3 regions of the Mycobacterium sp. 20KCMC460 genome follow, and region 2 is predicted to be linked to each of the others. Evidence: predicted binding sites of a transcription regulator. Region 2 holds the regulator's gene; each other region holds the start of a gene.
What was found. Region 2 encodes LexA, which represses DNA repair genes until DNA is damaged. Its sites were predicted from a motif close to CGAACANNTGTTCG; they were not measured.
Positions count from the first base shown of each region.

Region 1: ruvC (crossover junction endodeoxyribonuclease RuvC) is a predicted target of LexA. The motif match lies at 4,336-4,349, and genes of this name have one in related genera.
Region 3: MKCMC460_RS14220 (HNH endonuclease signature motif containing protein) is a predicted target of LexA. The motif match lies at 2,336-2,349, and genes of this name have one in related genera.

Region 1 covers NZ_AP025524.1:2,576,678-2,587,349, forward strand. Annotated here, with positions in the region: gene tesB (acyl-CoA thioesterase II) at 1-347, shown strand, start outside; gene pdxT (pyridoxal 5'-phosphate synthase glutaminase subunit PdxT) at 344-940, shown strand; gene MKCMC460_RS12205 (hypothetical protein) at 937-1,143, opposite strand; gene MKCMC460_RS12210 (FAD-dependent monooxygenase) at 1,189-2,289, opposite strand; gene MKCMC460_RS12215 (TetR/AcrR family transcriptional regulator) at 2,359-2,967, shown strand; gene MKCMC460_RS12220 (YebC/PmpR family DNA-binding transcriptional regulator) at 3,012-3,767, shown strand; gene MKCMC460_RS12225 (DUF2617 family protein) at 3,770-4,270, opposite strand; gene ruvC (crossover junction endodeoxyribonuclease RuvC) at 4,371-4,925, shown strand; gene ruvA (Holliday junction branch migration protein RuvA) at 4,922-5,512, shown strand; partial or broken gene ruvB (Holliday junction branch migration DNA helicase RuvB) at 5,509-6,554, shown strand; gene MKCMC460_RS12245 (hypothetical protein) at 6,617-7,273, shown strand; gene car (carboxylic acid reductase) at 7,331-10,672, opposite strand, start outside.
Region 2 covers NZ_AP025524.1:2,453,833-2,464,504, reverse strand. Annotated here, with positions in the region: gene MKCMC460_RS11565 (PhzF family phenazine biosynthesis protein) at 1-468, shown strand, start outside; gene MKCMC460_RS11560 (peroxynitrite isomerase) at 481-966, opposite strand; gene nrdR (transcriptional regulator NrdR) at 977-1,438, opposite strand; gene MKCMC460_RS11550 (LysM peptidoglycan-binding domain-containing protein) at 1,607-1,960, opposite strand; gene lexA (transcriptional repressor LexA) at 2,407-3,087, shown strand; gene MKCMC460_RS11540 (LGFP repeat-containing protein) at 3,108-5,558, opposite strand; gene MKCMC460_RS11535 (acyl-CoA dehydrogenase family protein) at 5,831-6,991, opposite strand; gene hflX (GTPase HflX) at 7,104-8,528, opposite strand; gene dapF (diaminopimelate epimerase) at 8,576-9,445, opposite strand; gene miaA (tRNA (adenosine(37)-N6)-dimethylallyltransferase MiaA) at 9,463-10,383, opposite strand; gene MKCMC460_RS11515 (hypothetical protein) at 10,380-10,672, opposite strand, start outside.
Region 3 covers NZ_AP025524.1:3,060,701-3,071,372, forward strand. Annotated here, with positions in the region: gene MKCMC460_RS14210 (type III polyketide synthase) at 1-380, shown strand, start outside; gene MKCMC460_RS14215 (ABC-F family ATP-binding cassette domain-containing protein) at 429-2,204, opposite strand; gene MKCMC460_RS14220 (HNH endonuclease signature motif containing protein) at 2,415-3,899, shown strand; gene MKCMC460_RS14225 (acyl-CoA synthetase) at 3,935-6,976, shown strand; gene MKCMC460_RS14230 (Trm112 family protein) at 6,969-7,187, shown strand; gene MKCMC460_RS14235 (TetR/AcrR family transcriptional regulator) at 7,153-7,773, opposite strand; gene MKCMC460_RS14240 (ABC transporter permease) at 7,775-8,593, opposite strand; gene MKCMC460_RS14245 (ABC transporter ATP-binding protein) at 8,527-9,291, opposite strand; gene MKCMC460_RS14250 (DNA-3-methyladenine glycosylase) at 9,349-10,008, shown strand; gene MKCMC460_RS14255 (bile acid:sodium symporter family protein) at 10,005-10,672, opposite strand, start outside.

The DNA of each region.
Region 1 (10,672 bases), 120 kb from region 2:
CCCAGCAGGTGTGGTTCCGGCACCGCGACCCGCTGCCCGACGACCCGGTGCTGCACATCTGCGCGCTGGCCTACATGAGCGACCTCACGCTGCTGGGATCGGCCCAGGTCACCCACCTCGACGAGCGCGAGCATCTGCAGGTGGCGTCCCTGGATCACGCGATGTGGTTCATGCGCATGTTCCGCGCCGACGAGTGGTTGCTCTACGACCAGTCCTCGCCGTCGGCCTGCGGTGGCCGCGCGCTGTGCCAGGGCAAGATCTTCAACCAGTCCGGCGAAATGGTCGCGGCCGTCATGCAGGAAGGCTTGACCCGCTTCCCGCGTGACTACCAGTTGAATCCCCGGTGACGGCACCCAGGATCGGGGTACTCGCGCTGCAGGGCGATTCCCGCGAACACCTAGCCGCGCTACGCGAGGCCGGTGCCGAGGCCACGACGGTGCGCCGGCGCACCGAACTCGATGCGGTGGACGGTCTGGTGATCCCGGGTGGCGAATCGACGGCGATGAGTCACCTGCTGCGCGACTTCGACCTGCTCGAGCCGTTGCGCAACCGGTTGGCCGACGGACTGCCGGCCTACGGCGCGTGTGCCGGGATGATCCTGCTGGCCAGCGAGATTCTGGACGCCGGCAGCAAGGGCCGCGAAGCGCTGCCGCTGAACGGCATCGATATGACAGTGCGGCGCAACGCTTTTGGACGACAGGTCGATTCTTTCGAAGGTGACATCCCGTTCGAGGGGCTGGATTCGCCGGTGCGTGCGGTGTTCATCCGGGCGCCGTGGGTGGAACGGGTCGGCCCCGAGGTGCGGGTGCTGGCCCGAGCGGCCGGCCACATCGTCGCCGTGCGGCAGGACAAGGTATTGGCCACTGCGTTTCACCCCGAGATGACCGGTGACCGTCGGGTGCACCGGCTGTTCGTCGACATCGTCCGCGGGCGGGTCTAGGGCCCGTAATCGGGTAGCCGGATGTTCTCCGCGGCCACGCCACCGAACCTTCGGCCGAGGTGCTCGACGCTGGCCCGCACGGCGGGCTGCGCGACGGCACGCGCACCGGCATGCAGCATCCGGATACCCGCCCGGGTGCGGGGGTTGGCCCGGCGCAGCACCGCCGGCCGCACGTTTTGCGCGGCGCTGACATGCGGGCGCATGAAGTTTTCGTATCTGGACAGCGCCGCGGGGACGTCGTCGGTGCCTTATGCAGTGAGCGCAACGAGCCGTTGGTTGCGCGCGTCGATCTCCTCCTGAGTGGCCGGGACCAGGACGTCGCCGCCCGGGCCCGCGGTGCCCTGCGCATAGGTGACGTGCGGAAGCTGGTCGCGCTCGTATTGCCGGAACGCCGCCGCCACGTCGTCGCGGTGCTCGCGCAGCGCTTCGGCCAGCAGCCAGGCCCCGGTCATGGCCAGGCTGGTGCCGCGACCGGACAGGGGAGACGCGCAATACGCGGAGTCGCCGACCAGCACCACCCGGCCGCGGTGCCACGACGGCATGTGAATCTGGCTCACCGAATCGAAATAGAGCTCGGGGTCGCGGCACGCCGCATCGAGTAGCTCGGGAATCTTCCACTCGGCGTGGCCGGCGAAGGCGTCGCGCAGAATCTGCTGCTGCGCGGCCGGGTCGTGATAGTCGTAGTCGATCCATGGTGCCCGAAACATGAAGACCGCCAGCGCTTTATCGCGGTAGGTGGCTATTCCTGCCATCCGGCCGGGGTAGTTGTACATCGCTGAATGGCGCTCTTGCCGGATATGTCCGGGCAGGTCGGCCAGTGCCACGTAGAGCCCGAGGTGTCGCAGGAATCGCTCTTTGGGTCCGAAGGTGAGCCGGCGGGTGGCCGAGTGCATTCCGTCGGCGCCGACCACCACGTCGTAGCGCTGCCGCTCACCGGAGGCGAACTGCACGTCGACGCCGTCCCCGTCGTCGTGCAGCGCGGTGATCGACTCGCCGAAGCGCAACTCGGTGGTCGGGCTCAAGGCGGTGCGCAGCACGTGGGCGAGGTCCTCGCGCGGGATCTCGGTGTCGTCCGGGCAGTCGTTGAACTCGGTGTCGGGCAGTTCGGCGAGCAGGTCGCCGTTGCGGTCCACGAACTGCACGCGCTCGCTCATGTCCACCCGTCGGGCCCGGATGCCGTCGAGCACGCCCATCTCGGAGGCCACGGCGATGGCCTCGCCGCGGATGTCGATCGGGGAGCCGTTGACCCGCAGGTGGTAGGCGCGTTCGACGATGGTGACGTCGTGTTCGGCCAGGGTGATGCCACAGCTCAAGCCGGCCATTCCCGCGCCGGAGATCAGAATCCGCATCGCAGACCCCCTTCGTATAAGATACAAATCGTATCTAACCCACGCTAGCTCGATCGATTAGGAAACGCAATGTCTCTTAAGGGGGGCGAAGTTCCGCAGCGCCGGCGCGGCGAGGTGCTGGAGAAGGCGCTGCTCGACGCGGCGTGGGCCGAGCTGACCGAACGTGGCTACGACGACCTGACCATCGACGCCGTGGCCAACCGCGCCGGCACCAGCCGGGCGGTGCTCTACCGGCGCTGGCCGGGTAAGCAGGACCTGCTGTTGGCCGCCCTGATCCATCAGGTGAAATCCGACGTGGTGGCCGCACCCGACACCGGCAGCCTGCGTGGGGACATGCTGGCGTTGCTGCGCCGGGCCAACGAGGTGCGGTCTCGGCTGGCCACCCTGGTGTTCACCCGGCTGGGCGGCTACTACCGGGAGGCCGGCACCAACCTCGCCGAACTCTCCGCTTACGTGCAGGGCGGCCGCGAGACCGTCCTCGAGGAAGTCCTGGCGCAAGCCGTCGCGCGCGGCGAGATCCGGCCGGGCCAGGTCAGCGCACGAGTCGCACGGGTGCCCGTCGAACTGTTCCGCTATCAGTTGATGGCCACGCTGCAACCGGTTCCCGATCGTGAGCTCGAATCGATCGTCGACGAGGTGTTCATGCCGTTGGTGAGGCTCGGCGCAACCGCCACGTAGACTCGCTACGCGAACTTTTCACAGGGAAAGAGGTAGTCAGACCGATGAGCGGCCATTCCAAGTGGGCCACCACCAAGCACCAGAAGGCCGTCAAAGACGCGCGCCGCGGCAAGGAATTCGCGCGGCTGATCAAGAATATCGAGGTCGCCGCCCGGACCGGCGGCGGTGACCCAGCCGGTAACCCCACGCTCTACGACGCCATCCAGAAGGCCAAGAAGACCTCGGTACCCAACGACAACATCGAGCGGGCGCGCAAGCGCGGCGCCGGCGAGGAAGCCGGCGGCGCCGACTACCAAACCATCATGTACGAGGGCTACGGCCCGAACGGGGTGGCGGTGCTGATCGAGTGCCTGACCGACAACCGCAACCGCGCGGCCGGCGAGGTCCGGGTGGCGGTGACCCGCAACGGCGGCAACATGGCAGATCCGGGCTCGGTGTCCTACCTGTTCACCCGCAAGGGTGTGGTGACCCTGGAGAAGAACGGCCTGAGCGAGGACGACGTGCTGACCGCGGTCCTGGACGCCGGCGCCGAGGACGTCAACGATCTCGGTGACAGCTTTGAAATCATCTCGGAACCAACGGATCTGGTCGCCGTCCGGACCGCGTTGCAGGATGCCGGGATCGACTACGAATCCGCCGAGGCCAGCTTCCAGCCCTCGGTCAGCGTCCCGGTCGACGTGGAGGGGGCCCGCAAGGTGTTCAAACTCGTCGACGCGCTCGAAGACAGCGACGACGTGCAGAACGTGTGGACCAACGTCGATCTGTCCGACGAGGTGCTCGCCGCACTCGACGAGGGCTGACCTTAGGGTTGCCACCGGCTGACGGTGTGGACCACCGTCCCGCCGCCGGCGGATCGGCGGGGGTACAGGTGCCAGGTCTGCCATCGCCAGCCGGGGCCGTCGGGTTCGGCGGTAAGCGCGGTCAGCGCGGCATCGTCGCCGGGGAATACCCCACCGAGCCAACCGGTTTCGTGGGCGCACCGGTCGCGCAGTTCCTTCGCCAGGGCGCGGAAGGTGCCCTCGGAGTGCGCCTCGGTCAGTGATTCGAGGATGTAGCCGGGCGCCTCGGACTGCCCGGGCAGGTCGCCGTCGACCGCGCACGACACCTGTTCGGAGAAGCGTCGCGAGCCGTGCTCGACGGTCACGACGTGCGAGGCGCCCAACACCCCCAGTAGCAGCGTGCTGCCCCCGGGATGTGCCAGCCGAGAAGTGGCGAGCGGCTGTGGTGGTGGACCGTTGAGCGCCAGTGCCAGCCGGGCCCCGGAGACGTCGGCAGGGGTGACGGCAAGCTGATGGAGCGGCACCGGCCTTAACCTACTCATCGGTGCGTGTCCCTGCGCAGAGTTGTCGGACCTGGCCGCTAAGCTATCGAACAGCTGTTCGGAAACGACATGGGGAGCTGCGGTGCGGGTGATGGGCGTCGATCCCGGGTTGACGCGGTGCGGGTTGTCGCTGGTGGAGAGCGGGCGTGGCCGGCAGATCACCGCCCTCGACGTCGACGTGGTGCGCACTCCGTCGGATGTGCCGCTGCACCGCCGGCTGCTGGCCATCAGCGACGCGGTGGACCAATGGCTGGACACCCACCACCCGGACGTGCTGGCGATCGAGCGGGTGTTCTCCCAGTTGAACGTCTCCACGGCGATGGGTACCGCGCAGGCCGGCGGGGTGATCGCCCTGGCGGCCGCCAAGCGTGACATCGACGTGCACTTCCACACCCCCAGCGAGGTCAAAGCCGCGGTCACCGGCAACGGCGCCGCCGACAAGGCGCAGGTCACCGCGATGGTCACCAGAATCCTTGCGCTGCAAGCCAAACCGACCCCGGCTGACGCCGCCGACGCGCTGGCGCTGGCCATCTGTCACTGCTGGCGGGCGCCGATGCTGGCCCGGATGGCCGCCGCCGAAGCGCAGGCCGCCCAGCAGCGCGACAAGTACCTGGCGAAACTGAAGGCCGCCCGATGATCGCCTCGGTGCGCGGCGAGGTTCTCGATGTGGCGCTCGATCATGCCGTCATCGAGGCGGCCGGCGTCGGGTATCGGGTGAACGCGACTCCGTCGACGCTGGCCACGCTGCGTACCGGCACCGAGGCTCGGCTGATCACCGCGATGATCGTGCGCGAGGACTCGATGACGCTGTACGGGTTCGGTGACGTCGAGACCCGTGATCTGTTCCACACGCTGCTGTCGGTGTCCGGGGTGGGCCCGCGGCTGGCGATGGCGACCCTGGCCGTGCACGATGCGCCGGCCCTGCGGCAGGCGCTGGCGGACGGCGACGTCACCGCGCTGACCCGGGTGCCCGGCATCGGCAAGCGCGGTGCGGAGCGGATGATCCTGGAACTGCGCGACAAGATCGGTGCGGTGGCCGGTGCGGGCGCCGCACCCGCGGTCAACGGCCACGCGGTGCGGGGTCCGGTGGTCGAGGCGCTGGTCGGTCTCGGTTTTGCCGCCAAGCAGGCCGAGGAGGCCACCGATAAGGTGCTGGCCGCCGATCACGACGCCACGACCTCGACGGCGCTGCGGGCCGCGCTGTCGTTGCTGGGGAAGAAATGAGCGACGGCTTCGACGAATTCGGCGAGCGCGATGTCTCGCCGTTCCTGGCGGTCGGCGAGGGCGACATCGACGGCAGCCTGCGGCCGCGTTCGCTGCGCGAGTTCATCGGTCAGGCCCGGGTCCGCGAACAGCTGCAACTCGTCATCGAGGGCGCCAAGAACCGCGGCGGCACCCCCGACCACATCCTGCTGTCGGGTCCGCCGGGGCTGGGCAAGACCTCGCTGGCGATGATCATCGCCGCCGAGCTCGGCTCGTCGCTGCGGGTGACGTCCGGGCCCGCCCTGGAACGCGCCGGCGACCTGGCCGCGATGCTGTCCAACCTGGTCGAACACGACGTGCTGTTCATCGACGAGATTCATCGCATCGCCCGGCCCGCCGAGGAGATGCTGTACCTGGCGATGGAGGACTTCCGCGTCGACGTCGTGGTCGGCAAGGGGCCCGGGGCCACCTCGATACCGCTGGAAGTCGCGCCGTTCACTCTGGTCGGCGCCACCACCCGGTCCGGTGCGCTGACCGGGCCGCTGCGCGACCGGTTCGGCTTCACCGCGCACATGGACTTCTACGAGCCCGCCGAATTGGAGCGCGTGCTGGCCCGTTCGGCCGGAATCCTGGGCATCGAACTCGGTGCCGAAGCCGGCGCCGAGATTGCGCGGCGCTCCCGCGGCACCCCGCGCATCGCCAACCGGCTGCTGCGCCGGGTCCGCGACTACGCCGAGGTCCGCGCCGACGGCGTCATCACCCGCGACGTCGCCAAGTTCGCGCTGGCGGTCTACGACGTCGACGAGCTCGGTCTGGACCGGCTGGACCGCGCGGTGCTGACGGCACTCACCCGCAGCTTCGGGGGCGGGCCGGTGGGGGTGTCGACGCTGGCGGTGGCGGTGGGGAGGAGGCCGCCACCGTGGAAGAGGTATGCGAACCATTCCTGGTGCGCGCCGGCATGGTTGCGCGCACACCGCGCGGCCGGGTGGCCACCGCGCTGGCCTGGACGCACCTCGGCATGACGCCACCGGTCGGCGTGAGCCAGCCGGGACTGTTCGAATAGGTGGGCATGCTTCAAGGCTTCGGGGCGCGGGTACCCACCTCGGTACCTATCGAGGAGATGCCATGAAACACATCGAGGACCGCCCCGTCCGCGGACGTATCCCACGCTCGCGTGGCGCGGTGACCGGATTGCTTTTAGTGCTGCTGGGCCTGTGGGGTGCACTGATCCCGTTCGTCGGGCCCAACTTCGACTTCGCCTACACCCCGGGCCAGTCCTGGACTGCCGCCCGCGGCTGGCTGGAAGTGCTGCCTGGCGTGGCCACCGCAGTTGGTGGACTGCTGCTGATCGCCTCCCGCAGTCGCGCCGGCGGGATGCTCGGCGGCTGGCTGGCCGCTCTGGGCGGCGCCTGGTTCGTGGTGGGCGGTGCGTTCGCGCCGCTGCTGGGCATCGGCTCGGTCGGCGACCCGGTTGCCGCGACCGAGCGCAAGCGGGCGGTGCTGCAGATCGCGTACTTCTCCGGTCTGGGTGTGCTGATCGCCTTCCTGGCCGGTGCCGCGGTAGCTCGCCTGGCCGTCCGGCTGGCGCGTGATGTCCGGCCGGTGGCGCAGCCGGTCGAGGCGGTGCCGTCGCAGCAGTACAGCGGCTTGGTCGAGCCCGACCGCGACGCGCAGCAGACCGACGTGTTGACCACCCCCCGCGAGCAGTACGCGCCGGCCGGCGAGGCCGAGCCGAAGCGCGGGCTGTTCCGGCGGCACCGCACCCCGGTCGCGCATCAGTAGCACGCACGGCACAAGAAAGCCGGTCGCCCGCAGGCGACCGGCTTTCTTCGCGTCTACTTACAGCAACCCGAGCAGCTGCAGATCGGTGATGTACTTGACGATCACCGCCGGCGTGACATGCGGAATGTCCTTGTCGGGGCCGATCTTGGCTTCCTGCACTGCCGCCCGGAACCGGTCGGTCGGGGCCATCGAGCCGTTGATCGGCTTGTCGGGCCGCTGGTAGTTGTGCAGCAGCGGCAGCAACGAGTACTGGCGCTGACGCTCAGGCAGGGCCCGCAGCGACGTCTCGAACCGCTGCAACCACTCCTGGTAGTCGTCGATCCGGTCGATCGCATACCCCGCGTCCACCAGCCAGTCGATGTACTCGTCCAGGCCGATGCCGTCGTCGTAGGGGTTCATCACGTGGTACGTCTGGAACCCGATGTCGGGCACCTGCGCACCCAGCGTCGAGATCGAGTCGGCGATGAACTCTACCGGCAGCCCGTCGTAGTGGGCACGCTGCCGGTTGCCGTCAGCGTCCAGCTCGTAGAACGACTTCGGCGCGATGCCGGAGGCGACCACGCTGAGCATGGTCCGGGTGAACATGTCCGGCAGGTTCAGCTGACCCGCGTAGCTGGTGTCGGCCAGGATCATGTCGCAGCGGAACACCGCGACAGGTAGCCCGCACAAGTCGTGCGCCTCGCGCAGCAGCACCTCGCCGGCCCACTTGCTGTTGCCATAGCCGTTGGCGTAGCTGTCGTCGATCTTGCGGGTTGCGCTCATCACCCGGACGTCGGCGTCCTCGACGAACTTGCCCGGGGCGATCTGGTCCCCGACCCCGATCGTCGACACGTAGGTGTAGGGCTTCTGCTTGCCGGTCAGCGCGACCCGGATCAGCTCGGCGGTGCCCAGAGCGTTCGGCCCGAACAGTTCGCTGTACGGCAGCACGTGGTTGACCAGCGCGGCCGGGTCGACGATCAGGTCGACGGTGTCGGCCAGCCGCTGCCAGGTCGCGGCGTCCAGGCCCAGGTTGGCCTCGCCCTTGTCGCCGGCGATCACCTCGAGGTGATCGGCCGCCAGCTCCTGGTAGTGGGCGAGCAGCTTGGGGTCACCACTGTCGAACGTCTTGTCCAGACGCGCGCGAGCGTCCGCATCGGACTTGGCCCGCACCAGGCAGATGACCTTGCCGTCCACCAGATCCATCCGCTCCAGCCAGTCCAGCGCCAGGTAGCGGCCCAAGAATCCGGTGGCACCGGTCAGCAACACGGTGCGGACTTCGGCGGCCGGCCCGGGCAGGTTCGGTGCCGCGGCCAGGGTCGCCGCGTCGATGAACTTGTCCAGGGTCAGGTCGCTGGCATGCACCTCGGTGGCGCCCTTGCCGTGTACGGAAGCGAAGGTGGGCCGCTTGGATCCGCCCTGCTCGGCCTCGATGTAGGCGGCGATGGCGGCCAGGTCGTTGGCCGGGCTGACGATCACGCCGACCGGCACCTCGACGTCGAAGATCTCGTTCAGCAGGTTGCCGAACGTCAACGCCGACAACGAGTCCCCGCCGAGGTCGGTGAAGTGCGCGTCGGGGGACACCTCGGCGCTGGCGGCGCCCAGCAGGGCGACCGCAGCCCGGGTGACGGTGGTCAGTACCGGCGCGTCCTTGCCGGTGCGGCGAAGTTCGCTCAGCTCGTTGGCCTGGCCGGCGGCCAGGTCGGCGTAGAGCTGTTCCAGCCGCTCGCCGTAGTGCGCCTTGAGCTTGGGCCAGGCCAGTTTGCGGATGCCGGTCAGCAGGCCGTTCTCCAGGGTGAAAGGCGTGGTTTCGATGATGAAGTCGCGCGGCACCTCGTAGGACTGCAGGTTGGCCTCGCGGGCCACGTTCTGCAGCGAGTCGGCGATCAGCGGCTTCAACTCATCGACCGAGTACCGGGACAGGGCATCTTCGGTCGGCACCACCACCGCCAGCAGATACGGGTGGGCACTGTTGCCGTAGACGTAGATCTGCCGGACCAGCGGGCTGTTGCCGAATGCCGCCTCCAACTTGGCGACGGTGACGAACTCGCCCTGCGCCAGCTTGAGCACGTTGTTGCGGCGGTCGACGTAGACGACGTGGTTCGGCGCGACCTCGGCGACGACGTCGCCGGTGCGGTAGTAGCCGTCCTCGTCGAACACGTTCGCGGTGATCTCCGGGCGCTTGTAGTAGCCCGGGAACATGTTCTCGGTCTTGAGCAGCAGCTCACCCCGCGGGTAGGGCCGGTCGGTGTTGAAGTAGCCCAGGTCCGGCACGTCGACCAGCTTGTAGTCGATGACCGGGGGACGCTGCACCTCGCCGTCGAACAGCACCATGCCGGCTTCGGTGGAGCCGTAGCCGTCCAGCAGGTGCATCTCCAGCAGGGACTCGACCCAGGTCTTGAGTTCGGGGGAGGTGGGGGCCGAACCGGTCATCGCGAAGATGAACCGGCCACCCAGCAGGTGCTCGCGCTGTTCGACCAGCACCTCGGCTTCGACGGTCGCGCGGTCCGCCGAGCCGTCGGCCAGGCGGCGGTCGACCTCACTGAGGTATTCGGCGTACAACGTCTCCCAGATGCGCGGCACGAAGTTCATCTCGGTGGGCCGCACCAGGGCCAGGTCTTCCAGCAGCGTGGACAGGTCGCTCTTGGCGGCGAAGTACGCGGTACCGCCGTTGCCGAGGGTGCCGTAGAGGATGCCGCGGCCCATCACGTGGCTCATCGGCATGAAGTTCAGCGTGATCGACGCGGCCGTCGGGCCGAACCAGTTCTTGGCCGACCGGCGGAACATCTTGGCGACGTTGTACTGCGGGTACATGGCCCCCTTCGGGGCGCCGGTGCTGCCCGAGGTGTAGATGAGCAGCGCCAGCGCGTCCTCGGCCACTTCCGCGAGCGGGTTGGCCGGCAGCGTCCGGCCCCGTTCGATGAGTTCGGCCAGGGATTCGACCACGACGTTGGTGGCGGCGAGCGCATCGGCGGCGTTCGCCACGGCCTCGCGCTGGTCGTCGACCTCGGGGTGGTAGTCGAAGACGACGAGCTTGGCCGGCGCGAAGCCGGCGGAGATCAACGCGACGGCGTCGGAGAGTTGGTTGACGCTGGCCGCCATCAGGATGGGCTCGGTCTCGGCGACGATCGGCTGCAACCCGGCGATCGACGCGCTGGTCTGCAGCGGCACCGAGACGGCGCCGATGCTGCCCAGCGCCATGTCGATGGTGGTGTAGTCGACGCTGGTGAAGCCCAGGACGCAGACCCGGTCGCCGATCTGCACGGAATCGGCGGTCAGGGCGCGGCCGACCGCGTCGATTCGTTCGCCGAGTTCGCGGTAGGTGATGGTGTCGAAGTGGGGGAGCAGTGCGAGTTCGGTGCGCCCGGTGGCTTGGCTGGTGACGAATTCGACGGCACGCTGGCCCAGCGCGGGCCGGTCCGC
Region 2 (10,672 bases):
GCCGGCCACCCGACCGTCGGCGCGTCGTGGTGGTTACGCGAACGCGGATTGCCGGTCAACACTCTGCAGGTGCCGGCCGGCCTGGTGCAGGTGAGCTACGAGGACGATCGCACCGCCATCGAGGCACCCGCGGAGTGGGCACCCGACTTCGCCATCCACGATCTGGAGTCACCGGACGCGGTCGTGTCCGCCGATCCCGCCGACTACTCCGACGATGTCGCGCACTACCTCTGGGCCTGGGCCGACCGGTCCGCCGGGGCTGTCCGGGCCCGGATGTTCGCCGCCAACCTGGGAGTGGCCGAGGACCAGGCAACCGGTTCGGCGGCCATGCGGCTGACCGACTACCTGAGCAGGGATCTGGTGATCACGCAGGGCAACGGATCGGTGATCGAAACCCGCTGGAGTCCGCGAACATGGGTCCGGATCGCCGGCCGCGTCACCGAAGACACTGTGCGACAGATCGATTGACGCGCACGCCGGTCAGGATTTGCGGTGTAGCACGGCCGACAGATGATGCTGCACGGGTTGACCGACCGCACCCATGCGCAGCGAATAGGACAACTGGTCGCCGTCGATTCGCAGGGAACGCCCAAGGGCGGTTACGTGTTTGGCTGTCGGCGTCAGACCGATATCGGAGGTGACCGTCTCCATTTCGATGACGTCACCGCTGACCGAGTAGTTACCGACCTCGATCTCGGTGACACCGCTGGGATGCGCCAGCACCAGCTCGAGGTGACCGCGTTGCGGCACCCGCAGATAGCCCGTTTCGGCGTGCAGCGGCTTCCCGTCGGTGACCGCCCTGGTCTTTTGCCCGTAGATCAGGAATGGCTTGCCGACGTGGGAGAACACCACCTCTTCGAGATATTCGAAGGGTTCGATCGTCGGATACTCACCGGAACCCTTTCCCGCCCAAGTACCCAGCAGCGGGGCCAGCTCGGCCAGTTCGGGGTGCAGTTCCGGCGTCACCGATGCCTGCTCAGTTGGGCGCCGACACGTTACGGTGAGCCCGCAGTGCCTCGATCTCGCGCTCGAAATCGTCTGCGGACGAGAAGGATCGGTACACCGAGGCGAAGCGCAGGTAGGCCACCTCGTCGAGGTCGCGCAGCGGACCCAGGATGGCCAGGCCAACCTCGTTACTGGGCACCTCCGGCCCGGCGGCCCGCACGGCATCTTCCACCTGCTGAGCCAGCAGGTTCAAGGCGTCATCGTCCACCTGGCGCCCCTGGCAGGCCCGCCGAACACCGCTGATGACTTTCTCGCGGCTGAACGGCTCGGTGACGCCGCTGCGCTTGACTACCGCGAGCACCGCGGTTTCCACGGTGGTGAACCGGCGTCCGCACTCCGGACAGGATCGACGACGACGAATTGCCTGGCCTTCGTCGGTTTCCCGGGAGTCGATCACTCGGGAGTCGGGATGCCGGCAGAACGGGCAATGCATGGCCGCTCCTTCGCCGCGCTGACGTTACGGGGTCCGCAGAACACCCCGAGAGTACCCGTGCGCCGCTCAGCCGGGCCAATGCGCACGCTAGGAGTAGATCCTCCTCGATCTCTGGTAGTGGAAAAGCGCTGGTGCGCTTACCTATTCAAGCTGCGGCGGCGATGGACGTCAGCCGACCGGCGCGATCAGTGTCTGCCCCGCCGAGACTGACCCCGAGTCCAGCGCGTTCAGGTCGCGGATGCGTTCGACGACGTCGTGAACGGGCGCGCCGGGAGCGACCCGGGCGGCCAGGTCCTGCAAAGACTCCCCCGGCTCGACTCGCACCACGGCCAATGCGGCAGGCATCTTGCTCGTCGACTCGGCCGAGTCACCGTTGATGATGCTGCCGAAGTTCGCCATCAGCCCCAGCCAGACGGTGATGACCCCGGCGAGGAGAGCCAGGCCGATCGTCGTCCGCACGCTGACCGGCCGGCGGTGGTGCGTGGCGGTGGACCGAACGACGCCGGTGCCGTAGTACTGCATCGGCGCACCGGCGGGTCGGGGCCGGCCCCGGCCGGACCGACCGGTTGCGCCCCGCCCGATAGGAGGGAGACTCACTGGCGGGCCTGTTGACAGGCCTGTTCAGCGGGCTCTGCGTGCTGCCGTTGCGGTGCGGACCCGCGTAGATGAGTGTCATGCCGTTCCCTCCGGTCGACTACATATCGCTCGTGTGTTCGACACTAGTCGCTCATGTGTTCGATATCCGAACATTTGAGCGAGGCGTGTCGCACGAGCAAAACGGTAGAGCACACCACCGACAGGGTTTAGTCGGTGCAACCAGCTGGTGACTGTTAAATACCCGATCCATCGGTAAGTTACACACTTGTGATTCGACGAATTTGCGCAGATCGACGCGCCCGATCCGGACCCCGACGCGCCGGTCGAACACATGTTTGATTCTTGACGCGGATGCGGTTACATTCGGAGCCATGAGCGACAGCAACGACACCTCGGGCTTGCACGCGGTCGACAACGCGCTGACTGAGCGGCAGCGCACCATCCTGGAAGTAATCCGCTCCTCGGTGACCACCCGCGGGTATCCGCCGAGCATCCGCGAGATCGGTGACGCGGTGGGCCTGACGTCGACGTCGTCAGTAGCACATCAGCTGCGCACCCTGGAGCGCAAAGGTTACCTACGCCGCGACCCGAACCGACCGCGCGCGGTTGACGTGCGCGGCGCCGATGACGCAGTGACACCGCCGGTTACCGACGTTGCCGGTTCCGACGCATTACCAGAACCCACCTTCGTCCCCGTTCTCGGACGGATCGCCGCAGGCGGTCCTATCCTCGCCGAAGAGGCCGTCGAGGACGTCTTCCCGCTGCCGCGCGAGCTGGTCGGGGAAGGGACGCTGTTCCTGCTCAAGGTTGTCGGTGAATCGATGGTCGAAGCCGCGATCTGCGACGGCGACTGGGTGGTCGTGCGTCAGCAGAACGTCGCCGACAACGGTGACATCGTGGCCGCCATGATCGACGGCGAAGCGACCGTGAAGACGTTCAAGCGGGCCGGCGGTCAGGTGTGGCTGATGCCGCACAACCCCGCGTTCGATCCCATTCCCGGTAACGACGCGATCGTGCTCGGCAAAGTCGTCACCGTTATCCGCAAGGTCTAACCCGGCGCCGGCGCGAGCGCTTAATCAGCTCGCACGAAGCCATTGGCTCGGGCAGCGTCCTCGGTGGCGAACCAGATTTCGGCCAAGGTGTCGTGGTACAGCACGCTGCTGGGCGTGTAGTACAGGCCGAACCGGGCGCTGGCCTTGATCGGATAGCCGTCCGGCGCGCGATACGGGTCATCGTCAAGCGGCAGATGGATGGTGGGACGCACTGCGGCGCTGCCCGCGGGCACTGCCACCGGCGCCTCGGCCCGCGGCGCAGCCGCATACGGCGTATCGGCCTCCGCGGTGTACCCGGCTGGCTCCGCAGCTGCATGCCGGCCCGTCCGAACCTCGGGGACGGGGGCGGCCTCCGGCGGAGACGCGAAGTCCGGCGACTCCTCGTCGGCGGGTTCGGTCTCGTCGGTTTCGGCATATGTGGATTCGGTGTAGGCGGACTCCGCAGCTGCGTTTTCGGCGAAAGCGTGTTCGGCGAAAGCGGATTCGGCAGCAGCCGATTCAGTATCGGCGGGTTCGGCGTCGGCGTAGAAGTCGTTCAGGTACTCATCGTCCGGGAAGCTCTCCGGCACATCGCTTTCCAGCGCATCCACTTCCGGCACGCCGATGCCGGGCAAGTGCGTCTGCGGCACCATGACGTCGGTTTCGAAAACTTCCGGCGTGACGGGCTCGGCGGCCGCCGGTTCCTCCACGATCAACTCGCCGGAGGCACTGCGCGTCACGATCGGAATCGGAGTGGTGCCCACCGCGTCGGGATCCTCGTCGTCGCCGAACTCCGCGAGCTCCCCCGACTCGTAACCCTCGTCGCCCACAGCCGCATATTCGGCGAATTCGTCGTCATACTCGTCGTCGAGGCGCGGCTCAGCGTCGGCAACGTCGCGATCGATGTCGCCGCCGACGTCCCGGCCGGGCTCCGCGCCGCCGACCAGCCCGCCCCGGGACCAGCTGACCCGCCCGGCCGGACCGGAGTCGGCATGCTCCTCGAACTGCTCGTCGACGGGCGGGAATCGCTCGGAACCGTAGTCGATGTCGTCGTGCCCCCAGGGCACGTCGGCGCGGGGCTCGTAGCCGGCGCCCACATCGAGTTCCGGTTCTCGTTCGTACTCGGGTACAACCTGGCCGGCGGCGCGGCGACGGCGCATGCCCACCAACACCAATACGAACATCAGCAGGAGCAGCAGCACCGGTACGGCCGCGACCAGCCACCACCAGTGGAAGGTGAACTTCTTAGCCGGCGGCGGGGACGCGGAGTTACTCGGCTGGTTCTGCCCCGCGACCTGCAGGCCGGACAGCAACGGCGCCAAGTTCGACGGATCGGTGCTGAAGGCGTTCTTGGCGCGGTTCCACGAGATCTTGCCGCCGGTGAACTTCTGCGACACCACGTCGCCGTCCATGGTCTGGTCCCCAACGGGGGCGCCGAGTTTCCCGGTGGGGCCCTTGAGCTTGTCCCACGCGGCCTTCATGGCACCGCGCACCACGAACGCGCCGTGATCGGGCGTCCAGAAGATCACCGGCTTGTCGGCGGCGGAGAATGTCGCGATCCGGCTGGCGGGCGTGATGCCGCCGTCGGCCTCATTGGCGGTGGGAAAACCCAGGTCGCTGCTGACCGGTCCCCCGACCGCCTCGTACTTCTGCAGAATCGGCCCTTCGACCGCATTGGCTCCGGTGGCCGGGCTGAAGAAAATCTTGCCGCCGTTGAAGTCCTGGACGATCCCGTCGCCGCCGATCGGATATTGACCGCCCTTCTTGGCGCCCAATGGGCCGTTCGCTCCGCCGGCGGCGCGCCAGGACATGTTGATGGCTGCCGTGGGGTCGATCGCTACCTGCAGGCCCTTGAGCTGCTCGGCCAGGGTCGCGGGATTGGTGGTGAACTCCTTGGTCTTGCGGTTCCAGGACACCTCGCCACCGGTGAACTTCTGGGAGGTCACCTCGCCGTCGTAGGTTTCGTCACCGATCGGGGCGCCCAGCACGCCGCCCGAACTGCCCAACTTGTCCCACGCCGCGTTGAGCGCGCCGCGAACCACGAACGCGCCGTGGTCGGGGGTCCAGAAGATCACCGGGTTGTCGCTGGCGGCGAAGGTGCTGACCCGGCTGTCGGGTCCGGCCAGGCCGGGAACCTCGTTGATGGTCGGGAAACCCAGATCGCTGCCTGCCGGACCGCCCAGCGCCTCGTACTTGGCCAGGATCGGTCCGAACATGTATTTGGCGCCGGTGGCCGGCGTGTAGAACATCTTGCCGCCGTCGAATTCCAGTGCGAATCCGTCCCCGACGGGATATACGTCGCCTTTGCGGGCTCCCAGCGTCGACGTGTCGCCGCCGGCTTTCTCCCAAGCGGCCATCATGGCCGCCTCGGCATCGCCGATCGGGGACGCCGAGACGGTCGGCGCCATCAGCGTGACGGCCAGCGCAGTAGCCGCCAAGCCGAGTAACGCCCGCCCGAACAGCCTGCTCAATTGACCTCTCTGCCCGTTCACCAAGCCTCCCAGCCGATGCCCTGCCCACCTGGCGAGCCGGCGGATTCACCGCCGTGGGCCGTTTCCCCGCAACGGTCCGCATCGTCGCCGGGCTCGCATTACTTTGCTCTTGCGAACGAGAAATGCGAAGTCAAATTGTAGATATTACGGAAACGGATACCGAGCCGATGTCGAAATGATGCCGTGCCGCGCTCGTGTCGCGAACACGCGGCGTGCGGAACTCCCGGGCGAGCTGGGGTGGCGAGGGGACTTTGCCGATGCCTGGGCGGAGGTCAGACGCCTAGGCCGCGGCCGATGATCTCTTTCATGATCTCGGTGGTGCCGCCGTAGATCGTCTGCACCCGAGCATCGAGATACGCCCGGGCGACCGGGTATTCGCGCATGTAGCCGTACCCGCCGTGCAGCTGTAGGCACCGGTCGATCAGCTGGACCTGCTTCTCGGTCGAGTACCACTTAGCCATCGCGGCCTGCTCGGCCGTCAGCTTGCCTTCCAGGTGCAGCGCCAGGAACTGGTCGACCATGATGCGCACCACGGTCGCCTCGGTGGCCAACTCGGCCAGCAGGAACCGGCTGTTCTGGAAACTGCCGATCGGCTTGCCGAACGCCTTGCGTTCCTTGGTGTACTGCAGCGTCTGTTCGAGCACGGTTTCCATGGCGGTGGCCGCCATCACCGCGATGTTGATCCGCTCCTGGGGCAGGTTCTGCATCAGGTAGATGAAGCCGAGGCCCTCCTCGCCGAGCAGGTTCTCGACGGGCACGTGCACATCGGTGAACGACAGCTCCGCGGTGTCCTGGGCGTCCAAACCGATCTTGTCCAGGTGGCGGCCCCGCTCGAAACCCTCCATGCCGCGCTCGACCACCAGCAGGCTGAAGCCCTGCGCACCCTTCTCGGGGTCGGTCTGGGCGACCACGATGACCAGGTCGGAGTTGATGCCGTTGGTGATGAACGTCTTCGAACCGTTCAGGACGTAGTGGTCGCCCTGCTTGACCGCCCTGGTCTTGATGCCCTGCAGGTCACTGCCGGTACCCGGCTCGGTCATCGCGATCGCGGTGATCAGTTCGCCGGTGCAGAACTTGGGCAGCCAGCGCTGCTTCTGCTCTTCGTTGGTCAACTTCAGCAGGTAGGGCGCCACGACGTCGTTGTGCAGACCGAACCCGATGCCGCTGTAGCGTCCGGCGGTGGTCTCCTCGGTGACGATGGTGTTGTAGCGAAAATCCGGATTGCCGCCGCCGCCGTACTCCTCCGGGACGGCCATCCCGAGGAAGCCCTGTTTGCCGGCCTCCAGCCATACGCCGCGGTCGACGATCTTGGCTTTCTCCCATTCCTCGTGATGAGGCGCGACATGGCGGTCCAGAAAGGCCCGGTAGGACTCGCGGAACAAGTCGTGCTCGGGTTCGAAAAGCGTGCGCTGGTATTTGACGGCACCGCTCATGCGTGCGACCTCCGGGTAGCGAAAATTTGGCAGACCTGCCACCAACATATACCAACCGGGCGGTTGGTCGGCGGCAGGCGTGGCCGGACGCCCCGACGGCTGATCGCAGCGGTCAGGCCCCCCGACCGAAATCGTGCAGGGTGGCGGCCAGAGCCGCCGGCACCCGGGCCTTGATCCGCGTGCCGTCCGCCTGATGCTCCGCCTGCTGCACCCGACCCTCGGCATGCAGCCGGGCGACCAGGTCACCGCGCTCGTAGGGGATCACCACGTCCACCGCGGCGTCGGTCGGACCCACGAGTTCGGCCATCCGAACACGCAGCGCGTCGATCCCCTCCCCGGTGCGCGCGGAGACGAAGACGGCGCCGGGCAGTTCGTGACGCAACTTGGCCAGCATCAGGCCGCTTGCCGCGTCCACCTTGTTCACCACCACCAACTCCGGTGGCGCCGCGGTGTCGTGGTCGGCGATGACCTCGGAGATCACCTGCCGAACCGCGCTGATCTGGGCCAGCGGGTTGACGTCGGAGCCGTCGACGACGTGCACCAGCAGGTCCGCGTCCACCACCTCCTCCAGAGTGGACCGAAACGCCTCGACCAACTGGGTGGGCAAGTGCCGCACGAACCCGACGGTGTCGGTGAGCACGTACGGCCGGCCGTCCTCGAACTCGGCGCGCCGCGTCGTGGGCTCCAGCGTGGCGAACAGCGCGTCCTGGACCAGCACTCCCGCCCCGGTCAGCGCGTTGAGCAGGCTCGACTTGCCGGCGTTGGTGTACCCGACGATGGCGATCGACGCCATGTCGGCGTGCAGCCGGCGACTGCGCTGGGTGTCGCGCACCTGCTTCATCGCCTTGATGTCGCGGCGCAGCTTGGACATCCGCTCGCGGATGCGGCGCCGATCGGTCTCGATCTTGGTTTCACCCGGGCCGCGCAGGCCCACCCCACCACCGCTGCCACCGGCGCGACCGCCGGCCTGCCGCGACATCGACTCACCCCAGCCGCGCAGGCGCGGCAGCATGTATTCCATCTGCGCCAGCGCTACCTGTGCCTTGCCCTCCCGGCTGGTGGCGTGCTGGGCGAAGATGTCCAGGATCAACGCGGTGCGGTCGATGACCTTGACCTTGACGGCCTTCTCCAGCGCCGTCAGCTGGGCCGGGGACAGCTCGCCGTCGCAGATCACCGTGTCGGCGCCGGTGGCGATCACCACTTCGCGCAGCTCCTGGGCCTTGCCGGAGCCGATATAGGTGGACGGGTCGGGGCGGTCGCGGCGCTGAATGAGGCCTTCGAGGACCTCGGAGCCAGCGGTTTCGGCCAGCGCCGCCAGCTCCTCCATACTGGCCTGGTTGTCGGCTGAGGTCCCCTCGGTCCACACGCCGACCAGCACCACCCGCTCCAGGCGCAGCTGCCGGTATTCGACTTCGGAGACGTCGGTGAGTTCGGTCGACAGCCCGGCGACGCGGCGCAGCGCGGATCGATCTTCGAGCGCGAGCTCACCGAGGCTGGGTTCTGGAATGCCCGTTTCGGGCGAATCTGGATAATTCATAAGCGCTTTCGATGGTGGCACGTCGCGGGCGGCGATGCACCTGAATATCAGGCCGGTGAGTCCCACCAGGCGTCGTCGAGCTCGCCGCGGGCCACCAGCACCGACGGCCCGCGCAGGAAGCTGGTGGCCTCGGTGACGGTGACGACGACGTCGCCGCCGGGAACGCGCACGGTCAGGGTTCCGGTCTGCGCACCCTCGGATGCCAGCGCCGCGACGGCGGCCGCGACCGTTCCGGTGCCGCACGACCGGGTCTCGCCGACACCACGTTCGTGGACGCGCATGGTGACCATGCCGTCGGCGGGGGCGGTGAGAACCTCGACGTTGACACCTTCGGGGAATTGCGCGGTATCGAAGGTGACCGGCGCCGCGACGTCCAGGGCGGCCAGCGCGGTGGCGGTCAGTTGCGGATCGACGCACGCCAGGTGCGGGTTGCCCACGTCGACCGCCACTCCGGCGAATCGCCTGCCGCCGACCGTAGCTTCGCCGCGGCCGAGCACATTCGCCTTGCCCATGTCGACGGTGACGTCGGCGTTGGTCTGGTCGACGTGGTGCAGGGTCACCGGCCGGGGTCCGGCCAGGGAGCCGACCACGAACTCGTCGCGCGTCTCCAGCCCGCTGGCACGCAGGTAGTGGGCGAACACCCGCACGCCGTTGCCGCACATCTGCGCGGTCGAGCCGTCGGCGTTGCGGTAATCCATGTACCAGTCGCCGGGGCACACGCCATCGGGCAGCCGATCGAGCACGCCGGCGGCCTGCGCGGCCCCGGCGGTGGTGACCCGCAGCACACCGTCGGCGCCCAGGCCGCGGCGCCGGTCGCACAACGCGGCGACCTTGGCGGCGGGCAACCCCACCCGGCAATCGACGTCGGGCAGCAGCACGAAGTCGTTCTGGGTGCCGTGACCCTTGGCGAAGAACACCGGATCAGCCTACGAACTCAGCCTGAGCGTTGCCAGGCCCGCAGCGTTTGATCGACCGCGTCGGCCGCGGTCGCATCGATCCAATGCACGCGGTGGTCGCGGCGAAACCACGATCGTTGCCGTCGCACATAGCGCCTGGTGCCGAAAAAGGTCTGCTGCTGCGCGTCGTCGAGTAGTTCGGCGGTTCCGCCGGCGTCCAGTGCCTCGATGACTTGCGCGTAACCCAGCGCGCGGGCGGCGGTGACGCCGTCGCGCAGGCCGCGACCGAGTAGCGTCCGCACCTCGTCGACCAACCCTTCGGTGAACATCAGCTCGGTGCGCCGCGCCAGGCGTTCGTCGAGAATCGTTGTGTCACAATCCAACCCAACGATCGCGGTGTTCCACCGGGGGACACCGATGCGCGGCGCGGACGCGGCGAACGGCTGCCCGGTGAGCTCGATTACCTCCAGCGCCCGCACCGTGCGCCGGCCGTCGGTGGGCAGAATCGCCGCGGCCGCGACGGGATCCCGGCGGGCCAGTTCGTCGTGCAGCCGGGCCACCCCGATCTCGGCCAGCCGTTGTTCCCAGCGGGCGCGTACGGCCGGATCGGTCGCCGGGAAGGACCAGTCGTCCAGCAGGGATTGGATGTAGAGCATCGACCCGCCGACCACGACCGGGACGGCCGCCCGGGCCCGGATCGCCTCGATGTCGGCGACGGCCGCCTGCTGATAGCGGGCAACGGTGGCGGTTTCGGTGACGTCGAGGACGTCGAGCTGGTGGTGCGGGATGCCGCGGCGCTGGGCGACCGGCAACTTGGCGGTCCCGATGTCCATGCCGCGGTAGAGCTGCATCGCGTCGGCGTTGACGATCTCCGCCGCGCCGCCCAACCGGTCCACGACGTCGAGCGCAAGTTGCGATTTGCCGGTGCCGGTCGGGCCGATGATCGCCAGCGGTCTCATGGTTGCCAGACACCGGCGAAGTAGCCCACCCCGTAGGGCGCCCCCCGGTAGAGCTCCTTGGCCGACCGCGGTCCGGGTTCGGCCAGACCGGCCAGCACCTGGAAGGCGACCCGACCCAGGACCCGGTCCGGCAGCCGGGCCAGGGCGCCGATGTCACCGGCGGCGAGCGCATCGTCGAGGACCAGCTGCGGAGGGGCGCCGCTGGGGTCGTAGCCGCCGGGCGCGCTCGGGGTCAGGGTGTTCACGCCGTCGGCGACGACCAGCACACCGATCGGCTCGGATTCGCCGT
Region 3 (10,672 bases), 610 kb from region 2:
TGGGCTGGGACGTCAGTTCGGCCGGTCTGCGGCTGCGGCTCTCACCCGACTTGACGGACCTGATCGAGCAGTACCTGGCCGCGGACGTCGAAGGCTTCCTCGCCACGCATGATCTGACCAAGGACGACATCGCGGCCTGGGTCAGCCACCCCGGCGGGCCCAAGGTGATCAATGCGATCACCGACACCCTGCAGTTGCCGCCCGAGGCGCTGGAGCTGACGTGGCGCTCGCTCGGCGACATCGGCAACCTGTCGTCGTCGTCGGTGCTGCACATCCTGCGCGACACCATCGAGAAGCGACCGCCCAGCGGTAGCCAGGGGCTGATGCTGGCGATGGGGCCCGGCTTCTGCTCTGAACTCGTACTGTTGCGCTGGCACTAGCTTTTCGCCTGGATCGTCAGGCCCGGACGGGGACTCAGCGCGTGGGTTTCATTCCAGCGCCTCCGACAACTCCAGCCATCGAGCCTCCATCTCGGCGACCTCGTCTTCGAGGGAGCGCAGCTCCTGCGTCAGTCGGGTGACGCCGACATGGTCGGACTGATCGTGCTCGGCCAGCTCGGAGTGCTTGGCGGCGATACGGTCGGCGAGGCGGGCCAACTGGCGGTCGACTGCCGCCAATTCCTTCTCGGCAGCCCGCCGCTGGGCGCCCGACATCGTCTGCGAGGCCGGCGCGGCGGACGGCCGGTCAGCGGGTTTGGCGGACGCAGCGGCTACGAGCTGCAGGTACTCGTCGATGCCGCCCGGCAGGTGTCGCAATCGACCGTCCAGGATCGCGTACTGCTGATCGGTGACGCGTTCGAGCAGGTAGCGGTCGTGGGAGACGACGATCAACGTGCCCGCCCAGGAGTCGAGCAGGTCTTCGGTCGCGGTCAGCATGTCGGTGTCCACGTCGTTGGTGGGCTCGTCGAGCAGCAACACGTTCGGCTCGGCCAGCAGGGTCAGCATGAGTTGCAGGCGCCTGCGCTGGCCGCCGGACAGCTCGCCGATACGCGCCGAGAGTTGTCCACGGGCAAACCCGAGGCGCTCGAGCAGCTGGGCGGGAGTCATCTCGCGACCTTCGACTTCGTAGCCGCTCTGCAGACGGCCCAGCACATCGGCGATCCGCTCGCTGGCCAGCGCTTTCAGCTCGTCGCCTTGCTGGTCGAGTACCGCGAGTTGGACCGTCTTGCCACGCTTGACCCGCCCGGTATCCGGCTGGACCGTTCCGGCCAGCAATCCCAGCAGGGTGGATTTCCCCGCACCGTTGGCCCCGACGATTCCGGTGCGCTCCCCGGGCGCGATGCGCCACTCGACGTCCCGCAGCACCGGACGTCCGTCGAACGACACCGACACGCCGAGCAGGTCGATGACGTCTTTTCCCAGCCGGGCGGTGGCCAGCTTGGCCAATTCGACGGTGTTGCGCAGCGGCGGTACGTCGGCGATCAGCTGGTTGGCGGCCTCGATCCGGAATTTGGGTTTCGACGTCCGCGCCGGGGCGCCGCGACGCAACCAGGCCAGTTCCTTGCGCATCAGGTTTTGTCGCTTGGCCTCCGAGGCGGCCGCCTGCCGGTCCCGCTCGACCCGCTGCAGGACATACGCGGCGTACCCGCCCTCGAACGGTTCGACGACGCCGTCGTGCACCTCCCAAGTGGTGGTGGCGACTTCGTCGAGAAACCAGCGGTCGTGGGTGACCACCAGTAGACCGCCGCTGTTGCGCGCCCAGCGTTGTTTGAGGTGGCCGGCCAGCCAGGTGATGCCCTCGATGTCGAGGTGGTTGGTGGGCTCGTCGAGGGCGATCACGTCCCATTCGCCGATGAGCAGTTGCGCCAGCTGGACCCGTCGACGTTGTCCACCGCTGAGCGTGGAAACCCTTGCTCGCCAATCGATGTCGGAGACCAACCCACTCACCACGTCGCGGATGCGGGCGTCGCCGGCCCATTGATGTTCGGGTTGGTCGCCAACCAGCTCGGCGCCGACCGTGCTATCGGGGCGCAAGGTGTCGGCCTGGCTGAGGGCACTCACCCGCAACCCGGTTCGAAGTGTCACCCGACCGGTGTCGGGCGTCAATCGGCCGGTGAGCAGGCCGAGCAGGCTGGACTTGCCGTCGCCGTTGCGCCCCACGATGCCGATACGGGCGCCGTCGTTCACCCCCAGGGTGATCGACTCGAATATCACCTGGTTCGGATACGCCAGGTGGACCGCCTCGGCCCCGAGTAGGTGCGCCACCCGCACGACGGTAGTAGGTGGAGCAGGCGGGGTGGATCCACGGATAGAGCGGACGACCGTGCCAAGAGTCGGAATCGGTGGGTGATGCCCCCCGGACTTCGGGTGCGTATCGTCGGCGGCTGCGGTACAATCGAACATGTGTTCGAGCCGCTGAATGTACAACCACCCGATACCGAAGATCGGGCCGTGTTGTGGGCGTGGCTCGATGACATGGACAAGCTGCGGCGTCGCGTGTTGCGGACCCCAACCGCGGAGTCGGCGGGCTGGATGGAGGCGGTACGCGCGGGGGCGCGGTTGGAGAACCAGGCCGCCGCCGCGCAGTTGAAAGCCATCGGTGAGTTGTTCGCGTATCGGTTGACCCAGAGCGCTGAGACCGCGGACTGGGCAATCGACACGATGGAAGCGGTGGCCGCCGAAGTGGCCGCGGGGTTGCGGATCAGCCAGCGCCGCGCGCAGACCAAACTGCGCTGGGCGCGCGCACTGCGCGAGCGGGTGCCGAAAGTAGGGGCACTGTTTGCGGCCGGGGAGATCGATTTCTGCGCGTTCGCCACCGTGGTGTCACGCACCGAGCTGATCACCGATCCCGAGGTGCTGGCCCGCGTCGATGGGCTGGTCGCAGCCAACCTGACCCGCTGGCCGTCGCTGACCGCGGGCCGGCTGGCCGGCAAAGTGGATTCCCTGGTGGCCCAGGCGGACCGGGATGCGGTGCGCCGGCGGCAGGAGCGCCACGTCCAGCGGGAGGTCAGCTTCAGCGATGATCATGAGGGCATCACCTACCTCGAGGGCGGGCTGTTCACCCCCGATGCCCGCGCGCTGCAGGCGCGACTGTCCGCGCTGGCGGCGACGGTGTGCCCGCACGACCCACGCAGTATGGACGAGCGCCGTGCCGATGCCCTGGGTGCTCTGGCCGCCGGTGCGGATCGGCTGGGATGCCGCTGCGCGCGCGAGGATTGCGCCGCGCAGGACCGTAAACCCTCCCCGGCGGTGGTTATTCACGTCATCGCCGAGCGCGCCACCCTGACCGGCGCCGGCAGCACCCCGGCGTCGCTGGTGGAGGCCGGCGCGCTGATCACCCCCGAGGTGCTGGCCGAACTGGCGCTAACCGCCAAGCAGGTACCGCTGATCCATCCCGGCTGCCGTCCCCCCGAACCCGGCTACCGCCCTTCCCAACAGCTGGCCGATTTCGTGCGGTGCCGGGACTTGACGTGCCGCTGGCCGGGCTGCGACGTGCCGGCCACCCGCTGCGACGTGGACCACACCATCCCGTATGCCCAGGGTGGACCCACCCACGCCGGGAACCTCAAATGTTATTGCCGCACACATCATTTGGTGAAATCCTTCTGGGGCTGGCGGGAGAAACAACTCGCCGACGGCACCCTGATCCTGACCTCCCCGGCCGGCGAGACTCACGTCACCACGCCGGGCAGCGCCCTGCTGTTCCCCAGCCTGTGCGCCGCCGTCGGCGGCATGCCAAGCCCCGAAACCGACACCCCACCGGCCGACTACTGCGCCGAGCGCACCGCCATGATGCCCAGGCGCCGCCGCACCCGCGCCCAAGACCGCGCCACCCGCATCGCCACCGAACGCCGCCACAACCGCCAAGCCCGCACCGCCGGCGATGCCGCCTACCTCAGCCACGGCGGCCTCAGCCACGGCGGCCCCGCCCCACCCGACGACGAACCACCACCCTTTTAACACGGGCTTAACGCTCGGACCGTGCCATGGGGCCGATGTGCCATGATGACCACGCTGGTCAAGGCCAACTCAGCGAGCAGTCAGGAGCAGCGGTGGATCTCAATTTGTCGATCGTCACCCGACCCGTCGAGCGTCTGGTGGCCACAGCGCAGAACGGTCTGGAAGTGCTGCGCTTGGGCGGCCTGGAAACGGGCAGCGCCCCGTCGCCGTCCCAGACCGTGGAGAGCGTGCCGATGTACAAGCTCCGGCGGTACTTCCCGCCGGACAATCGGCCAGGCCAGCCGAAAGTCGGACCGCCGGTGCTGATGGTGCACCCGATGATGATGTCGGCCGACATGTGGGACGTCACCCGCGAGGACGGCGCGGTGGGCATCCTGCACGCCAGCGGACTGGACCCCTGGGTCATCGACTTCGGCTCGCCCGACAAGGTCGAGGGCGGCATGCAGCGCACCCTGGCCGACCACATCGTCGCACTCAGCCAGGCCATCGACACCGTCAGAGATGCTTCCGGGCAAGACGTGCACCTGGTCGGCTACTCGCAGGGCGGAATGTGGTGCTACCAGGTCGCGGCCTATCGGCGGTCCAAGAACCTGGCCAGCATCGTCACCTTCGGCTCCCCGGTCGACACGCTGGCCGCGCTGCCGATGGGTCTGCCGCCGAACCTGGCCCCGGCCATGGCCGATTTCATGGCCGACCACGTCTTCAACCGGCTGAACATCCCAAGTTGGATGGCGCGCACCGGTTTCCAGATGATGGATCCGCTCAAGACGGCCAAGGCCCGCGTCGATTTCCTGCGGCAGCTACACGACCGCGAGGCCCTGCTGCCGCGCGAACAGCAGCGCCGATTCCTTGAGCGCGAAGGTTGGATCGCCTGGTCGGGCCCGGCGATCTCGGAACTGCTCAAGCAATTCATCGCCCACAACCGGATGATGACCGGCGGTTTCGCGATCAACGGGCAACTCGTGACGCTCACCGATATCACCTGTCCGGTCCTCGCGTTCGTCGGTGAGGTCGACGACATCGGTCAGCCGGCATCGGTGCGTGGTATCCGGCGCGCCGCGCCCAACACCGAGGTCTACGAAAGCCTGATCCGCACAGGTCATTTCGGACTTGTCGTGGGTTCGCGGGCCGCCCTGCAGAGCTGGCCCACCGTTGCCGAGTGGGTGCGATGGATCTCCGGCGGCGGCGATCAGCCGGCGAACATCCACCCGATGGTCGAACAACCGGCCGAGCACACCGACAGTGGCGTGGCGTTGAGTACCCGCCTTGTGCACGGCATGGGCGAGGTCTCCGAAGCCGCACTGGCGGTGGCACGGGGTGCCGCGGACGCCGTCGTCGCGGCCAACCGGTCGATGCGCACGCTGGCCGTCGAGACCGTACGTACGCTGCCCAGGCTGGCCCGACTCGGTCAGCTCAACGACCACACCCGAATCTCGTTGGGCCGCATCATCGACGAGCAGGCGCACGACGCCCCGCAGGGTGAGTTCCTGCTGTTCGACGGCCGGGTGCACACCTACGAGGCCGTCAACCGCCGCATCAACAACGTGGTCCGGGGTCTCATCGAGGTCGGGGTGCGCCAGGGCGACCGGGTCGGGATCCTGATGGAAACCCGGCCCAGCGCGCTGGTCGCGATAGCCGCGCTGTCCCGGCTGGGCGGGGTGGCCGTGCTGATGCGTCAAGACGTCGACCTGGCCGCCCAGGCCCGGCTCGGCGGAGTCAGCGAAATCCTGACCGACCCGATCAACCTGGAGGCCGCCCGCCAGCTGCCCGGCCAGATTCTGGTGCTGGGCGGCGGTGAGACCCGCGATCTGCATCTGCCCGACGATGCTGACGTCATCGACATGGAGCAGATCGATCCGGACATCGTGCAACTGCCGGCCTGGTATCGGCCCAACCCGGGTTTCGCCCGCGACCTGGCGTTCATCGCGTTCAGTTCGGCCGGCGGCGAACTCGTCGCCAAACAGATCACCAATTTCCGGTGGGCCCTGTCGGCTTTCGGAACCGCTTCGACCGCGTCGCTGGACCGCAAGGACACCGTCTACTGTCTGACGCCGCTGCACCACGAATCCGCGCTGCTGGTCAGCCTGGGGGGCGCGGTCGTCGGCGGCACCCGCATCGCGCTGTCCCGGGGCCTGAACCCGGAACGGTTCGTCGCCGAGGTACGCCAATACGGTGTGACCGTGGTGTCCTACACCTGGGCGATGCTGGGCGACGTGGTCGACGACCCCGAGTTCGGGCTGCACGGCAACCACCCGGTGCGGCTGTTCATCGGCTCGGGCATGCCGACCGGGTTGTGGGAGCGGGTCGTCGACGCGTTCGCCCCTGCCCGTGTCGTCGAGTTCTTCGCCACCACCGACGGGCAGGCGGTGCTGGCCAATGTGTCGGGCGTCAAGGTCGGCAGCAAGGGCCGGCCGCTGCCCGGTGCCGGGCGGGTGGAACTCGGCGCCTACGACGCGGAACACGATCTGATCCTGGAAAACGACAACGGCTTCGTCCAGGTGGCCGCAACCAATCAGGTGGGAGTGCTGCTCGCCCAATCCCGCGGGCCGATCGATCCCACTGCCTCGGTCAAGCGCGGCGTCTTCGCGCCCGCCGACACCTGGATCTCCACCGAATACCTTTTCTACCGCGACGAAGACGGTGACTTCTGGCTGGCGGGCCGGCGTGGATCGGTGGTCCCCACCGCACGCGGGATGGTGTACGCCGAACTGGTCACCGACGCGCTCGGCCTGATCAGCGCGGTCGACCTCGCGGTGACCTACGGGGTCCCGGTGGGCGACCGGCAGCTGGCGGTGTCCGCGGTGACGTTGCGTCCGGGCGCCACCATCACTGCCGCGGACCTGACCGAGGCCGTGGCCAACATGGCGGTGGGATTGGGCCCCGACATCGTGCAGGTGGTGCCGAAGTTGACGCTCAGCACAACCTACCGGCCCACCGTGAGCACGCTGCGGGCCGCCGGAATCCCTAAGTCCGGCCGGCAGGCCTGGTATTTCGACGCCACCAGTAAGGAATTCCGTAGGCTGACCCCGGCGGCGCGTGCCCAGATCAGCGGTAAGGCGGTGAAGGCCGATGCTTGACGACACCTTGTTGCAGATCCTGGTGTGCCCGGACGACCGTGGCCCGCTGCTGCTCGTCGAGAACGGGACGATCCTCTACAACCCGAGGCTGCGCCGCGCCTACCGCATCGACGACGGCATTCCGGTCCTGCTGGTCGACGAGGCCCGCGACGTCGACGACGACGAGCACGCCCGATTCACGGCGCAAAGCCCTCCGGCAGATCCCCGGTGAGGTAGCGCTGCAGGTTGGGCGCGATGGTCTGGGCGATCTGCTCGGTCGGTAGCGACGCGAACGGCTCCAGCTTGATTATGTAGCGCGCCATCACCACACCCATCATCTGCGACACCACGAACTGGGTGCGGATCTTGCCGGTCCCCGGCGGGTTGTCGACCCTGGCCCCCACAGCGCCGCCGACGATCTCCTGCAGAAACGACCTCGCCAGTCCGACCTCGTCGCCGGCGACCAGCGATCGCAAGGTGGCGATCAGTCCGGCGCCCAGTTCGGAATCCCACAGCGGCAGCAGCAGCGACGGCAGCTGCAGTCCGATCTCTTCGACCGGCACTTCCGATAACTGCCCGATCACCTGCATCGGGTCGATCGGAATGTGCACCGCGGCGGCGAAAAGCCGCTCTTTGGTGCCGAAGTAGTGATGCACCAACGCCGCGTCCACTCCGGCCGCCGCGGCCACCGCACGGATCGAAGTCTTGTCAATGCCCTTGTCGGCGAACATCTCTCGCGCACACGTCAGAATCCGCTCGCGGGTGTCCGAGCTGCCGGCCGGGCGGCCGCGCCGCTTCTTGCCGGTGGTGACCGCCACGCTAGGGTGTCCTGCGCCGCAGCGTCGCGGCGGCCAGGCACAGGGATGCGACGGCGAAGCCCAGGACGACGACCATGTCCCGAACGGTAGTCGCGGTCAATCCGGGATGCGCACCCACCTGCTGCAGTGCCTCGAGTGCATAGCTGGCCGGCATGACGTCGCTGATCCAGTGCAGCCAGTCCGGCATCGCCGCGCGCGGCACGATCACCCCGGCCAGCAGCAACTGCGGCACCATCACCAGCGGAATGAACTGCACGGCCTGGAACTCGGTGCGGGCGAAGGCGCTGAACAGCAGGCCCAGGCCGACACCGAGCACCGCGTTGGCGACCGCGATCGCAAACACCCACACCGGGCTGCCGGCCGTGCTGAAGCCGAGGAACCAGAACGAGACGACGCACGCCACGATGGCCTGCGCGGCGGCCGCGATCGAGAACGCGGTGCCGTAAGCCAGCAGCAGATCGAGCCGCCGCAGCGGCGTGGTGAGGATGCGCTCGAGGGTTCCGGATGCGCGTTCACGCTGCATCGTGATCGAAGTGATGATGAACATCACGAACAGCGGGAACAAACCCAGCAGGATCAGGCAGGCGCTGTTGAACGGCGTCGGCATGCCCGGCCGGTGCGGCGCGTTCTGAAACATGAAGTACATCAACGTGATCACCACCACCGGAACCATCAGGATCATCGCCATGCTGCGGTGGTCGGCGGCCAGCTGCCGCAGGATGCGGGCGGTGGTGGCGGTGTATCCGGTCAGGCTCAGCCGGCTTTTTGCTCGGTGCTGCGCCGGATGATGGACAGAAACGCTTCCTCCAGTGACGCGCATGAGGTGTCCTCTCTTAGTTGAGCCGGGGTGGTGTGCGCGACCAGGCGTCCCGCGCGCATCAGCAACAGATCGCCGCAGTGGTCTGCTTCGTCCATCACATGGCTGGACACCAGCAGGGTGGTGCCTGCCTCGGCCAGTTCGCCGAATTGCCGCCAAAGATCAACCCGCAGAACGGGATCCAGTCCCACGGTGGGCTCGTCGAGCACCAGCAGGTCGGGCCGGCAGACCAGGGCGCAGGCCAGCGACACCCGGGTGCGCTGACCACCGGACAGGTTGGTGCAGCAATCGGTTCGGTGATCGGTGAGCCCGACGCGTTCGATCGCGTCGTCGGCGGCCGCGCCGTCGAATCCGTACAGCGAGGCGAAGTAGCGGACGTTGTCGATGACCCGCAGGTCCAGGTAGATGGTCGGGTCCTGGGGCACGTACCCCACCCGGTGGCGCAGCGCCGCACAGCCCGCGGGCCGGCCGAGCACGGTGACGGTGCCGGAGGCGACGATTTGGGTGCCGACGATGCTGCGGATCAGGGTGGTCTTGCCGCAGCCGGACGGGCCGAGCAGCCCGGTGATGGTGCCGCGCCTGATCTGCACCGAGAAGTCTTGCAGCGCAGCGTTTTTACCCCGGACCACCCGCAAATGCTCGATGCTGACCGCTGGCGTGGCCGACTCCGCAATTAATTCATCGCGTGATGAAGTCATCATATGGTGAATATTCGGCCGGTGCACGGCCGTTGTCAAGGAGCAGGCACAATCGGTGCGGTGAGCGCCTCCAACGCAGCCCCCGACGCGGCCGCTGAAGCAGCCGGTGCGCCAGCCACCGCACTGCTGGTGGATCCGGTCGCGGCCGCCCACCGACTACTCGGCGCCACCATCTTCGGCAGGGGAGTGAGCGGGGTCATCGTCGAGGTCGAGGCCTATGGCGGTGTGCCGGACGGGCCCTGGCCGGACGCGGCCGCGCACTCCTACCGCGGGCGCAACACCCGCAACGCGGTCATGTTCGGGCCGCCGGGCCGCCTGTACACGTACCGCAGCCACGGCATCCACGTCTGCGCCAACGTCGCGTGCGGACCCGACGGCACCGCCGCTGCCGTGCTGCTGCGGGCGTGCGCCATCGACGACGGATTCGAGGCGGCATCCGCGCGGCGGGGCCCGGCGATCCGTCCCGTCGCGCTGGCCCGCGGCCCGGGCAACCTGTGCTCGGCGTTGGGAATCACCATGGACGACAACGGGATTGACCTGTTCGATCCGAACTCTCCGGTGACCGTCACGCTCAGCGAGGCGAACGGCGTGGTGTCGGGTCCGCGGGTCGGGGTCAGCAAGGCCGCCGACCGGCCCTGGCGGTTATGGCTGGCCGGCCGGCCGGAGGTGTCGGCGTATCGGCGCAGCCCACGTGCGCCGACGCCGGGACGCAGTGACTAAACGGGCCGGGGCACGGCGCGGAACGAGGGGTCCAATCGGCGCACCGCGAAGATGAACGGCACGGCGACCAGCGGCGCCAACACGCCGTACACCGCCGCGGGGGTGCCCATTTCGGCGTTGTTGAGCAGTTGCGGGCTCAGCGCGATGCCGATCGCCACCACGGCGTTGTGCAGGCCGATCTCGAGGCTGACGGCGATTGCCTGCGGCGGAGTCAGTTTCATCCAGCGCGGAACCAGATACCCGACGGTCAAGCTCAACGCGCAGAACGACAGCACCGCGAAACTGAGCACGCCGAAGTTCTTCCACAACGCCGCGCGGCCGCCGGCGACACCAGCAACCACGGCCACCACCAACAGCACCGCCGCAGCGATGCGCACCGGCTTGTGCAGTCGGCGCGCCAGATCCGGGAACCGGTGCCGGATCGCCACCCCGATCGCGGTGGGCACCAGGACGATCGCGACCACGCCCAGGAACTTGTCGAACTGCAGCGGGATGAATCTGCCCTCGCCGAGGAACCAGGTCATCGACACCGCCAATATGGCCGGAATCGCGAAGATCGACAGCACGGCGTTGACCGCGGTGAGCGTGAGATTGAGGGCCAGATCCCCGTGGGCCAGGTGGCTGAGCACGTTGGCCAGCAACCCGCCCGGTGTTGCGGCCATCA